Regions from separate parts of the Streptomyces sp. NBC_00209 genome, predicted to be linked through region 1. Evidence: riboswitches for the same ligand, from Rfam matches in the RefSeq annotation. Region 1 holds a riboswitch; each other region holds the start of a gene.

Region 1 (3,201 bases):
GCGACTGGTCCGGGAACTCCGCCGAGCCCCGCCCCGTCCCGCCGATCACGGCCGACGACACCGGCCGGGTGATCATCGTGGACCGCCCCGGCGCGGTGCAGACCCAGCTGCTGCTCGGCCGCATCGGCGCCGACCGCCACGACAGCGTGTGGCCCGCCCAGGTCCTCGGCACCTACTGCCTGGGCGGCACACTGACCTCCCGGCTCGACCGGGTGCTGCGCGAGGAGAAGGGCTACACGTACGGCGTGCGGGCCTTCGCCCAGGTGCTCCGCTCCGGCGCCGCCGACTCCGTGTCGGGTGCGACGGGCGCCTCGATGCTCGCCATCAGCGGTTCCGTGGACACCGAATCCACCGGACCGGCGCTGGACGACCTGTGGAAGGTCCTGCGGACGCTGGCCGCCGAGGGCCTGACGGACGCCGAGCGCGAGACGGCCGTGCAGAACCTCGTGGGCGTCGCGCCCCTGAAGTTCGAGACGGCGGCCTCCGTCGCGAGCACCCTCGCCGACCAGGTGGAGCAGCACCTCCCGGACGACTACCAGGCGACGCTGTACGCCCGCCTCGCCGAGACCGGCACCGTCGAGGCGACCGCGGCCGTGGTCAGCGCCTTCCCGGTGGACCGGCTGGTCACGGTCCTGGTCGGTGACGCCTCGCAGATCGAGGAGCCGGTCAGGGCGCTCGGCATCGGAGAGGTGTCGGTCGTCACCGGCTGATCCGCCGCTCGGCCCGCTCGACGGGCAACGGGGAGGGTCCGGCGCGCGGTCGCGCCGGACCCTCCCCGCACGTTTGGGCGCTTTGAACCTTTTGCACGCTAAGAGGTCGGCTCGCCCTGTGGGATGCGCTACAAAGCCCCGTGTCCGTTTGGTGGCGGGAAGTCCGCCCGCTTAGCGTCGGGTCCGCTGTCCGCCACTCGTACGCGCATCCGTCACGTACCGGGCAGCCATCGCCGAGTCCCCGTCAGGCGCGAGCCTGGGGAGCCGGGGACCCACAAGTCCCTGGGGTGAATCGGATGCCCGCGCTCCGTCCGGGGCGAGGCGTCCGTAGGAGACCTTCCTGCTCCGAACCCGTCAGCTAACCCGGTAGGCGAGAAGGAAGGAAAGGACCAGCCACCCCATGGCGTTCACCCGTGCCACCGGGAAGCACCGTGCCCCGAGCCGCCTGACGCGCGCCGGCGCCAAGGCCGTCGGCGTCGCGACGCTCGCCGCCGGCGGTGTTATCGGCTCCCTGGCCTCCCCGGCCCTCGCCGCCGACACCGGGACGGCCCCCGCCGCCACCGAGACCGGCCTCTCCCAGCTCCTCGCCATCGAGAACACCCTCGCCGACCGGATCGACGCCCAGGCGGCGGCGCAGCAGCACCAGGCCGAGGCCGCCGAGAAGAAGGCGGCGGCCAAGGCGAAGGCGGCGGCCAAGAAGAAGGCCGAGGCCGCGAAGAACAAGGCCGCCGAGAAGGCCGCCAAGGCCAAGGCGGCGGCCAAGGCGAAGGCCAAGGCCGCCCGCGAGGCGTCCGCCCGCGCCGGCCGCTCCACCGCACGTACCGCGCTCGGCTCGTCCTACCGGCTGCCCGTCGCCGGCTCGTACGTGACCACCGGCTACAAGTCCAGTGGCTCCCTCTGGTCCTCCGGCAGCCACTCCGGCATCGACTTCCACGCCGCGTCCGGCAGCTCCGTCGTCGCCGTAGGCGCCGGCACGGTCGTGGAGGCCGGCTGGGGCGGGGCGTACGGCAACAACATCGTGCTCCGGATGACGGACGGCACGTACACCCAGTACGGCCACCTCTCCTCGATCGGTGTCTCCGTCGGCCAGGGCGTCGCGGCCGGCCAACAGATCGGGCTCTCCGGCTCGACCGGCAACTCCACCGGTCCGCACCTCCACTTCGAGGCCCGCACCACGCCCTCCTACGGCTCCGACATGGATCCGGTCGCCTATCTGCGCGCCCACGGCGTCGGCGTCTGACCGGTCACAGGCTCCATACCGAAGGCTCCGGCAGCCCGCCGGGGCCTTCGCCGTTCCCGCGCCTCCCCGCGCGCCTTCCACCGCCCGGCCGCGACCAAAAGATATTCATGAATTCCCGCCCGGCATCGGAAATGCGAGCGCATTGCAATAGAGTCACGCCAGAGGTGTCGATCGGCCGCTGTTCGCGGGGATTGAGGCGGAGGTTCGGACATGCGTGTTCCGGCGCATTCGGTATGCACGGCAATCCGTGACGACATCGTCTCCGGTGTCTTCGAACGTGGCAGCCGGCTCACCGAGGAGGTGCTCGCACGGCGTTACGGGGTTTCCCGCGTCCCGGTACGGGAAGCGCTGCGCACCCTGGAGTCGGAGGGCTTCGTGGTCACCCGGAGACACGCCGGAGCCTGCGTCGCCGAGCCCACGGAGCAGGAGGCCGCCGACCTCCTGGAGGTCCGCATGCTGCTGGAACCGCTGAGCGCGGCCCGCGCGGCCCAGCGCCGGACGGACGCCCACCTCAAGGTGTTGCGCGGCCTGGTCAGGCTCGGCCAGGAGCGGGCCCGCCGGGGCGAGGGCGAGGACCTGCGCTCCCTGGCCGGCTGGTTCCACGAGACGCTGGCCCAGGCGTCCGGCAGCCCCGGCCTCATCGCCCTGCTCACCCAGCTCCGCCACAAGATCGCCTGGATGTACGCGGTCGAGCAGCCGGCCCGCCCGGCCGAAGCCTGGGCCGAGCACGGGGCCCTCGTGGACGCCGTGGCGCGCGGGGACGCGGAGCGGGCGCGGGCCCTGGCCGTGCAGCTCGCCGACCGCCACGGCGCCGCGCACCGGCTCCGCCGCACCGCCCGCCCCGCCACCGTGCCCCGGGCCGGCCGTGTGAGGACTTCGCAACGTGCCGTAAACACCGCGGGCGGCCGGAATTAACAAAGGACGCGTACAAATAAAGAAAGGCGTGTGTAAAAAAACCGGAAAAGGCATCGCCCGCCTATTCGGCCCGGGCCGACACGGCTTGGGTCCGTGCGCGCAAAAGCCGCGGCGCCCCATGCAGGGGGCCGCGGCTTTCCGTAAGAATTCCGGCGGTGTCGGGCCGCTCGGGCTCAGACGGTCTCCGGAAGCTCCTCAAGCCCCTCGGCGACCAGCTTCGCCAGGCGGTCCAGGGCGGCCTCGGCGTTGTCCGCGTCGGAGGCGAGCACGATCTCCTCGCCGCCCTGGGCGCCGAGCCCGAGCACCGCGAGCATGGAGGCCGCGTTCACCGGGTTG
Region 2 (3,201 bases), 1.1 Mb from region 1:
GCAGGCCGGCGGCTCCGGCCGGGCGATGCAGGCGCTGCGCGTCCGCGTTCCGTACGGCGCCCAGGGCGACCTGGTCCGCGTCCACCCCGGCGAGGAGTGGCTGTACGTCCTGACCGGCCGCCTCCGGGTGACGCTCGGCGAGACGGTGCACGACCTCGCGCCCGGTGACGGCGCGCACTTCGACTCGCTCACCCCGCACCGGATCGCGGCCCCCGAACCCGAGGGCGCCGAGCTGCTCTTCGTCCACACCCTGCTGCAGAGCCCCGCCGCCGACCTGTGCCTCGGCGGCCAGGTCCACCGCGGCTGAGACGTTCCCGCCGCCGGAGCCCCGGCAGCCAGAGAGGCCAGTCATGCCTGATTCAGAGCACTACGACCCGCTCACCCCGGCCCCGCGCCCCGGCGCCGACAGCCAGGAGAAGAAGATGCCGCGCGGACTCGTCATCCGGCTCTTCGCCTACCTGGTGGCCGGGCATGTCATCGCCGCGTTCCTCTATCTGCTCTTCGCGGTCGGCATGCACAACCAGTAGGCGGGGCCGCCTCAGCTCTCGTCGAGGAGCCGTTCGCGCAGCTGCTCACGGGTGGCGGGCGTGAGCTTCAGCCCTTCGGTGAGATAGCGGTCGGTGCCGCCCCAGGTCTCGTCCATGGCGGTGAAGGCCGCGGCGAGGTAGTCGGGCTGGGCGCCGAAGAGCGGGTTGAGCAGCTCCAGCACCTCCGGGGACATCCCGGCCGACGAGGTGTCGCTGCGCCGGATGCGGTAGCGGCGGTGCGCGTCGTTCGACTTGAGGTAGTCGGCCTCGATGGTCTCCCGCCCGACGCCCACCGCCAGCAGCGTCACCGCGATCGAGAGCCCCGCCCGGTCCTTGCCGGCCGCGCAGTGCATCAGGGCGGGGACGCTGTCCTCGGCCAGGGCGTGCAGCACCCGGCTGTGCTCGGCGGTGCGCTCCAGGATGATCGAGCGGTACGAGGCGACCATGCGGCTGGTCCCCTTGCCGTCGGCCAGGATCGAGCGCAGCTCCGCCATGTCGCCGTCGCGCACCATCCGCCAGAACTCGGCGCCGTCCGCCGGGTCGCTGAGCGGGATGCTCACATTCCGTACGCCCGGCAGATCGATGTCCAGGCCGTCCAGCTTGTGGTCGGCCGCGTTGCGGAAGTCGAAGACGGTGTGCAGGCCGAGCCCGCCGAGGAAGGCCGCGTCCTCGGCCGTGGCGTGCGCCAGGTGCCCGCTGCGGTAGAGCCTGCCGTGGCGCACCCGGCGGCCGTCGGTGGTGGGCAGACCGCCTACGTCGCGGAAGTTGCGGACACCGGTGAGAACGGGCTCCGTCGGCGGGGTCTGCGGCAGCTGCTGCGTCACGGTCACTCCTGGAGGCTCTGCCCCGGCGCGTGTCGCCGACGGGCCCACGACCGCGACGATACGACATCGGTTCCTGGGGCAATCATCTCGGCCGCCCGCTCCGGTGCGGACGATGGCCACGACATGTCCGTATTGCCGGATTATGTAGAACTTGCCCTGGTTGTGCGGGAGATGATCACCCGCTCGTGAGCGGGATCATATCCGTGACGGTGTGTGGTGGCGCCCCGGCTGGGTACTCCCCGCGCCGCGCGGAAAGCCAAGATCCGTAATCCACGGAGTGTGACCGGAATTCCGAGCCGCAATTCCGGTGCGGAATCCGGCGCCGAACATGTGGCTTGTTTCCGCCGTCCCGGCTCGCTTACGTTCCATGCCATCCGGATGGAACGCCCAATCCTGCCGCCGTCCGGAATTCGCACTCACTCACCGTGTGGCAGGAGCGGGGGAACCAGGTAAGCCGCCGACCGGGACGACCGGACGGCTAGGGGTGAAGTCGCGCCAGGCGCGGCCGGGCATCTCCAGCCCGAACCCGACAGCTCACCTCGCAGGCGCCGGAGAGGAAATTCTTCATGCCCAATTCGGGTAAGCACCGCCGTCCCAAGTCCAGCACCATTGCCCGTGGCGTCGTCGCCGCGAGCGCCGGCGGAGCCGTCATCGCGCTTCCGCTGCTCGGCGCCACCGGTGCCCACGCCGCGGAGCAGTCCGCACCGGCCACGTCGAAGTCGGCCGCCGCGCACACCGCCCCGGCCAAGCCCGCGAAGAGCGCCGGCACCACCACGTACTCCGTCGTCTCCGGCGACTACCTGTCGAAGATCGCGGCCCAGCACCACGTCGAGGGCGGCTGGCACAAGCTGTACCAGGACAACCGCGAGGTCGTCGGCGAGAACCCGAGCCTGATCTTCCCGGGCATGAAGCTGACCCTCGGCGCCAAGGCGGCCCCCGCCGCCACCACGTCCGAGGCCCCCGCCAAGGCCGCGCCGAAGGCCGAGACGAAGACCGCGCCCAAGGCCGAGACCAAGACCGAGACGCAGACCGAGGCCAAGACCGAGGCTCCGGCCGCACAGGACAACGCCTCCGGCTACGTCCACCCGGTCCCGGGCAACCACACCACCGCGTACCGCGCCTCCGGCGCCAGCTGGTCCAGCGGCAGCCACACCGGCATCGACTTCCCCGTCTCCACCGGCACCAGCGTGAAGGCCATCACCTCCGGCACCGTCGTCACCGCCGGCTGGGGCGGCGCCTACGGCAACCAGGTCGTCATCAAGCACGCCGACGGCCACTACTCCCAGTACGGCCACATGTCCTCGCTCTCCGTCTCGGCGGGCCAGACCGTGACCGCGGGCCAGCAGGTCGGCCTCTCCGGCTCCACCGGCAACGCCACCGGCCCGCACCTCCACTTCGAGGTCCGCACCGGCCCGGAGTACGGCTCGGACATCGACCCGATCGCCTACCTGGCGTCGCACGGGATCACCGTCTGATCCAGGCACCACCGGCCCGGTGATCCGGGTCGCTGAACGACACAGAGGGACGGCGCACGGCGGTGCGCCGTCCCTCTGCTTATTCCCCCTTTACCGAAAACTGACCGGGTGGTTTATCTCACCACCCGTCAACCCCTTATTACGGTCGCGTAGGTCACATTCCGGGGTGCAGGATATGCGGTTGTGGCAGACGATTCGAACAACCTTCAACAGGGCGCCATCGACCGACAGGGCGCCATCGGGTCGTACGCGGCGATTGGCGACAGCTTCACCGAGGGAGTCGGCGACGCCGGCCCGGACGGAACGTTCGTCGGCTGGGCCGACCGGCTCGCGGTACTTCTCGCGGACCGGCTCCCGGAGCCCGGCCCGGCGACC
Region 3 (3,201 bases), 1.2 Mb from region 1:
TAGAAGCGGACACCGCCGACGACCTTGTAGGGCAGGCCGACGCGGATGAAGATCTCCTCGAAGACACGGGACTGCGCGTTCGTCCGGTAGAAGACGGCGACGTCTCCGGCCTTCGCGTCGCCCGCGTCGGTGAGGCGGTCGATCTCCTCGGCAACGAACTGCGCCTCGTCGTGCTCGGTGTCCGCGACGTAGCCCGCGATGCGGGCACCGGTGCCGGCGTTGGTCCAGAGGTTCTTGGGGCGGCGGCTCTCGTTGCGCTCGATGACCGCGTTGGCGGCGGACAGGATCGTCTGGGTGGAGCGGTAGTTCTGCTCCAGCAGGATCGTCGTCGCGTCCGGGTAGTCCTCCTCGAACTGGAGGATGTTGCGGATGGTCGCGCCCCGGAAGGCGTAGATCGACTGGTCCGCGTCACCCACGACGCAGAGCTCGGCGGGCGCGTTCTCCGGACCGGCCGGGCCGACCAGCTCGCGTACCAGCGTGTACTGGGCGTGGTTGGTGTCCTGGTACTCGTCCACGAGGACGTGCCGGAAGCGGCGGCGGTAGTGCTCGGCGACGTCGGGGAACGCCTGGAGCAGATGGACCGTCGTCATGATGATGTCGTCGAAGTCCAGCGCGTTGGCCTCGCGCAGCCGGGCCTGGTACATCGCGTACGCCTGGGCCAGGGTCTTCTCGAAGCCGTCGGCGGCCTGCCCGGCGAAGGTCTCCTCGTCGATGAGCTCGTTCTTGAGGTTGGAGACCTTGGCGGTGAAGGACTTCGGCGGGTAGCGCTTCGGGTCCAGCTCCAGATCGCGGCAGACCAGGGCCATGAGCCGCTTGGAGTCGGCGGCGTCGTAGATCGAGAACGAGGACGTGAAGCCGAGCCTCTTGGACTCGCGGCGCAGGATGCGGACGCAGGCGCTGTGGAAGGTCATGACCCACATCGCGTTGGCCCGGGGCCCGACCAGCTGCTCGACGCGCTCCTTCATCTCGCCGGCGGCCTTGTTGGTGAAGGTGATCGCCAGGATCTGGCCGGGGTGGACGCCCCGCTCGGCCAGCAGGTGGGCGATGCGGTGGGTGAGCACCCTGGTCTTGCCGGAGCCGGCGCCCGCGACGATGAGCAGGGGCGACCCGGCGTGCACGACGGCGGCGCGCTGCTCGGTGTTCAGCCCGTCGAGCAGCGCCTCGGGGTCGAGGACGGGGCGGTGCGCGCCGTCGCGGTAGTACGCGTCGCGGGGTGGCGGGGGCCCGTCGAACACGCCCGCGAACAGGTCCTCCGGCACCGCTTCGGGTGCGGGGTCCTCGGGGGGCGGCGGGGCCGCGTCCTCCTCCTGCTGGAGGCCGGCCAGGAAACTGTCGTCAAAGAGGCTGCTCATCGCTGTCCGAGTCTAAAGCTCTCCACTGACACCCGGCCCCGCTCCGAAAAGGTCACGGAAATGTATCGGGCATATCGCACACCAACCTTCCCAGCGGCCCCATGCGTTGGCTAGCGTGCACGTTCGGACGGCCCGTACCCCCAGAGGCGACCTACGCCGAGCGTGCCGCCACGCCGAATCCGGGCCCGCCCGGAACCGGGGACCCACACGCAGCACCGGGGTGAATCGGTCCTTCCCCACCGGACCGTAGGGCAGCCTTCCGTTCCGCCCGAACCCGACAGCTAACCCGGTAGGCGGTCCACGGAAGGAGATGCCGGCCTTGGCGTCGCATCGCAAACCGCGCACCCGGATGCGCTCCACCGCCCCGGCCGTCGGGCTGACCTCGGCCGCGCTGGCCTCGGTGACCCTGCTGTCCTCCCAGAGCGCGATGGCGGCGCCCGCGCCGAAGCCGAGCATCGAGGAAGTCCAGAAGAAGGTGGACGACCTCTACCGGCAGGCCGGCACCGCGACTCAGAAGTACAACCAGGCCAAGGAGGCCACGGACCAGCAGAAGTCCAAGGTCGACACGCTCCTGGACGACGTGGCCAAGCGCACCGAGAAGGTGAACGACGCCCGCAGGACGCTGGGCAACTACGCCGCCGCCCAGTACCGCAACGGCGGCCTCGCACCGACCGCAACCTTCTTCCTGGCCGACGACCCGCAGTCGTTCTTCGACCAGACCCACCTCATGGACCGGATGGCCGAGCGCCAGCAGCAGGCGGTCGCGAACTTCCGTACGCAGCAGGCGAAGGTGTCCAAGCAGCGGGCCCAGGCCGTGGAGAGCCTGGAGACGCTGACCGAGTCGCAGGCCACGCTGCGCACCAGCAAGCAGAACGTCCAGACGAAGCTGACCGAGGCCCGGACGCTGCTGTCGAAGCTGACCGCCGAGGAGAAGGCGCGGCTGGCGGAGCTGGAGCGCAAGAAGGAGGCGGAGGCCAAGCGGAAGGCCGCCGAGCTGGCGAAGAAGCAGGCCGCCGCCCGGAAGGAAGCCGAGCAGAAGGCCAAGGAGTCGGGGAGCAGCGGTACGGAGACGGGCTCGGGTTCCGGCTCGGACACCGGCTCCGGGAGCAGCGCCTCAACGAAGGCGGAGAAGGTCCTCGCGTTCGCCCGCGCCCAGATCGGCAAGCCGTACGTCTGGGGGGCGACCGGCCCCGCCTCGTACGACTGCTCGGGGCTGACGCAGGCGGCCTGGAAGGCGGCGGGTGTCGACATCCCGCGTACCACCTGGGACCAGGTGAACGTCGGTACGCGGATCGCGACGGCCGATCTGCAACCCGGCGACCTGGTCTTCTTCTACGACGACATCAGCCACGTCGGGATCTACAAGGGCGACGGGATGATGATCCACGCGCCGAAGCCCGGGGCGAACGTGCGCGAGGAGTCGATCTACTACATGCCGATCTACGGGAGTGTGCGCCCCGCCTGACCGGGGAAGAGGGCCGGTCCGCGCGGGCCGGCCCCGTACCGCCGCTCAGGCCCGTACCGCCGCTCAGGTCCAGAGCGTGGCGATGAAGATGTTCGCCAGGGTCAGCGCGTTCACGGGGTGTGAGAACCCTCGCCCCGGACCGCTCCGGGCAGGGTGGGGCCTACGGGCCGCTTGAATGATGAATGCACTTTTTGCCTGATTCTGTGGCACTTTTCCCGGTCATTCAGGCTTCACGTGCGGTCATTCAGCGACAATGCCACGCCAAGAGCGGGCAATAACCGTCATAACGACACCTTCCCGTGACCTCGGATTAGCGTCCCTTCCCGGTGGCCGTGGATCAGGAACCGTCCTCGCCGGCCGCCGGAGAAGCCCGCCGGTATACCC
Region 4 (3,201 bases), 2.9 Mb from region 1:
GCGACGTCGAGCGCGAGCGCGATGTCCTTGCCCGGGGCGTAACCGGCCTCCTTGATGGCCTCGATGATGAGGTCGAGGGCGGCGCGGTTGGACTCCAGGTTCGGCGCGAAGCCGCCCTCGTCGCCGAGGCCGGTGGACAGGCCCTTGGTCTTCAGGACCTTCTTCAGCGTGTGGTAGACCTCGGCGCCCCAGCGCAGGGCCTCGGAGAAGGACTCGGCGCCGATCGGCGCGATCATGAACTCCTGGATGTCCACGTTGGAGTCGGCGTGCGAGCCGCCGTTCAGGATGTTCATCATCGGAACGGGCAGCAGGTGCGCGTTCGGGCCGCCGAGGTAGCGGAACAGCGGGAGGTCGCTGGCCTCGGAGGCGGCGTGGGCGACGGCGAGGGAGACGCCGAGGATGGCGTTGGCGCCGAGCGAGCCCTTGTTCTCCGTGGCGTCCAGGTCGAACATCGCCTGGTCGATGAGGCGCTGCTCGGTGGCGTCGTAGCCGACGAGCTCCGGGCCGATCTGCTCGATCACGGCGAGGACGGCCTTCTCGACGCCCTTGCCCTGGTAACGGTTGGGGTCGCCGTCACGAAGCTCAATGGCCTCGAACGCGCCGGTGGAGGCGCCGGACGGAACAGCAGCACGACCGGTGCTGCCGTCGTCGAGGCCGACCTCGACCTCGACCGTGGGGTTGCCCCGGGAGTCGAGGATTTCCCGGGCTACGACGACGTCGATGGACGGCACGAGGCATCTCCTTCTGGGATATGACGCTGGTTGTGCAGGGTCGCTTTGGCCTTGCGACAAGAGCCTAACCGGCCCGGCCGTCTGCGTCGGCCGACCGCCCGTCCCCTGGGACGAAAAAGGAACCAAGAGCGGGCATACCGGTCTGAAAGACCAGGTAATTACTGACAAGTAACTACAACAGTTGAACGATCACCGGCCGCCCGGCACCCTCAACGCGGCGTGCCCCGGCCCGGCACACACGGGGGGAAGGTGCGTGCCGGGCCGGGGCGGCCTGAGCGATCAGCGAGGAGGGATCGCGGTTGCTTCGTTACTTCGTCAGGTGGAGCTGCTGGCCCGGGTAGATCAGGTCGGCGTCCTGGACGATGCCCTTGTTCAGCTTGAACAGCCGCTCCCAGCCGCCCTTGACGTGGTGCTCGGCGGCGATCTTGCTCAGCGTGTCACCGGTGACGACCTTGTACTCGCCGTCACCCTTGGCGACCTTCTTGCCGGTGGGGGTGGTGACCGTCTTCTTCGGCGCGTCCGAGCGGTCGGAGCGGTTGGTGGCCGGGGCCTCGGTGCGCTCGGTCTTCTTCGGGGCGGCCTCCTGCTTGGGGGCGGCCTCCTGCTTCGCGGCACCGGAGCCGGTGTCGACGCCCGGGTCGACACCGTCGTTGGTCAGGTTGCCGGCACCGGCGCAGGACCAGGCGCCCGGGCCCTGCAGGTCGAGGAGCTTCTCGGCGGTGGCGATCTGCTGGGCCTTGGTGGCCAGGTCGGCGCGGGGCGCGTACTGCGTACCGCCGGCGGCGGCCCAGCTGGACTGGGAGAACTGCAGGCCGCCGTAGTAGCCGTTGCCGGTGTTGATCGACCAGTTGCCGCCGGACTCGCACTGGGCGACCGCGTCCCACGTGGAGACGGAGGCGGCGGAGGCGTTGGTCGCGCCCATCAGCGGCACGGCGACGGCGGCACCGGCGACACCGGCGAGCGTCGCGACACGGATGGCCTTGGAGGGGCGGCGGTGCTTGTTGCCCTTGCGGTTGAGCAGCATCGAGTCTTCTCCTCACCGACGCCTGCGAGGTGAGCTGTCGGGTTCGGGCCAAGTGAGTTGCCCGGCCGCGCCCCTGGCGCGACTTCACCCCTAGCCGGCCCCGAGTCGTCTCCCGACGATCAGGCCCAGCGCCTACCTGGGTCCCCCGCTCCTGCCTACGGCGCTTTCGCGTCTGTTCCCTTCGACCGACGGCAGGATTCGGCGTGACGGTCGACGGGGCCCGCGGTGCGAGCGGTTCTGACCGTAATCACACCCACTGGTCATATTCAAAGAAGGACATACCGGATAATCATCCCGTAAGAGCATCCGATGAACCCTCATTTATGCAGGTCGGAACGGATGCGGCGGGACCTCCCGGACAAGGGGCGTGAGTTCACGCGAAGAGACCCATGTCTCACTCGGTCAAAAGTGGGACATGGGCCTCTTAAACCACCCAAAGCGCAGAGGGCTCTAACGGCTCATCCGGCGCTCTCGGCGACCTTGTCCGGGGCCAGGCCACCCAGGCCCAGATCGAGGTTCTGGCCGGGCAGGATGAGGTCCGGGTCGGAGCCCACCTCGTCCTTGTTCGCCTCGTACAGCTCGGGCCAGCCGCCGGGCAGGTCCTGCGCGTCGGCGATCGCCCAGAGGTTGTCCCCCGCCCGTACGGTGTACGTGCCGTCAGCCGGCCCCGTGGCGCTGTCGCGTGCGTCGCCGTCACCCCGCGAGGCGTGCCGGCCCGCGTCGCGCCCGTCGGCCGTCCCGGCGGCGTCGTCGGCGGCCGGGGTGCCCCGGTGCTTGCCGCCCTGCGCCCGCGCGTCGTCCGTCGCGCCGGCCGAGGGGTCCGCGGAGGAGTCGGCCGAGGGCGTGGTGGACGGGTCGTCCGAGGCGGACGGGGTGCCGGAGGGGTCGGCCGAAGGATCGCCCGACGGGGAGGCGGAGGCATCCGCCTTCTCCTCGGCGCTCTTGCCCGCGTGCTTGCCGGAGCCCTTGCCGGCCCCCTTGCCCGTGGTGGCCCCGCCGGACGCCTCGTCCGAGGGGGTGGCCGACGAGTCCGAGGAGGCGTCGTCCACCGGGTCGGCGCCGAGACCGGCGTCGAGGCCCGAGTCGGCGCTCCGGGCGGGCTCGTCCTCGTCCTTGTCGCCCGGGTCCACATCCGCCTTGCCGGCGGCCTTGGTGAGCCCGGAGATCACCGCACAGCTCGGCCACGCCTTCGGGCCCTTGGCGGCCAGGACCCGCTCGGCCACCGCGATCTGCTGCGAGCGGCTGGCGAGGTCGGCGCGCTCGGCGTACGCCTCACCGCCGTACGCCTTCCACAGCTCCGGTGTGAACTGGAGACCGCCGTAGGAGCCGTTGCCGAGGTCGGCGCTCCACATGCCGCCGCTCTCGCAGTCGGCCACCCGGTCCCAGGTCGCGGTGTCCGCGGCGTGTGCGCTCGCCGCGCCGAGCAGCGGGATGGCGATGGCCGAG

What was found. A riboswitch is a leader RNA that binds a small molecule or an ion and turns the genes downstream of it on or off. The one in region 1 is predicted to bind cyclic di-AMP.
Region 2: it holds a riboswitch for cyclic di-AMP, as region 1 does, so the genes downstream of both, OG867_RS01635 (peptidoglycan DD-metalloendopeptidase family protein) here and OG867_RS06175 (M23 family metallopeptidase) in region 1, are expected to answer to the same signal.
Region 3: it holds a riboswitch for cyclic di-AMP, as region 1 does, so the genes downstream of both, OG867_RS11505 (NlpC/P60 family protein) here and OG867_RS06175 (M23 family metallopeptidase) in region 1, are expected to answer to the same signal.
Region 4: it holds a riboswitch for cyclic di-AMP, as region 1 does, so the genes downstream of both, OG867_RS19735 (transglycosylase family protein) here and OG867_RS06175 (M23 family metallopeptidase) in region 1, are expected to answer to the same signal.

Annotation. Positions count from the first base shown of each region.
Region 1 is NZ_CP108121.1:1,424,272-1,427,472, reverse strand. It holds gene OG867_RS06180 (M16 family metallopeptidase) at 1-710, shown strand, start outside; cyclic di-AMP (ydaO/yuaA leader) riboswitch at 932-1,097, shown strand; gene OG867_RS06175 (M23 family metallopeptidase) at 1,111-1,950, shown strand; gene OG867_RS06170 (GntR family transcriptional regulator) at 2,161-2,865, shown strand; gene OG867_RS06165 (HPr family phosphocarrier protein) at 3,039-3,201, opposite strand, start outside.
Region 2 is NZ_CP108121.1:351,902-355,102, reverse strand. It holds gene OG867_RS01650 (XRE family transcriptional regulator) at 1-307, shown strand, start outside; gene OG867_RS01645 (DUF6126 family protein) at 351-527, shown strand; gene OG867_RS01640 (tyrosine-protein phosphatase) at 539-1,351, opposite strand; cyclic di-AMP (ydaO/yuaA leader) riboswitch at 1,759-1,914, shown strand; gene OG867_RS01635 (peptidoglycan DD-metalloendopeptidase family protein) at 1,918-2,826, shown strand; gene OG867_RS01630 (SGNH/GDSL hydrolase family protein) at 3,010-3,201, shown strand, end outside.
Region 3 is NZ_CP108121.1:2,629,516-2,632,716, forward strand. It holds gene pcrA (DNA helicase PcrA) at 1-1,352, opposite strand, end outside; cyclic di-AMP (ydaO/yuaA leader) riboswitch at 1,514-1,664, shown strand; gene OG867_RS11505 (NlpC/P60 family protein) at 1,663-2,817, shown strand.
Region 4 is NZ_CP108121.1:4,326,053-4,329,253, reverse strand. It holds gene eno (phosphopyruvate hydratase) at 1-731, opposite strand, end outside; gene OG867_RS19735 (transglycosylase family protein) at 1,039-1,755, opposite strand; cyclic di-AMP (ydaO/yuaA leader) riboswitch at 1,760-1,928, opposite strand; gene OG867_RS19730 (transglycosylase family protein) at 2,214-3,201, opposite strand, start outside.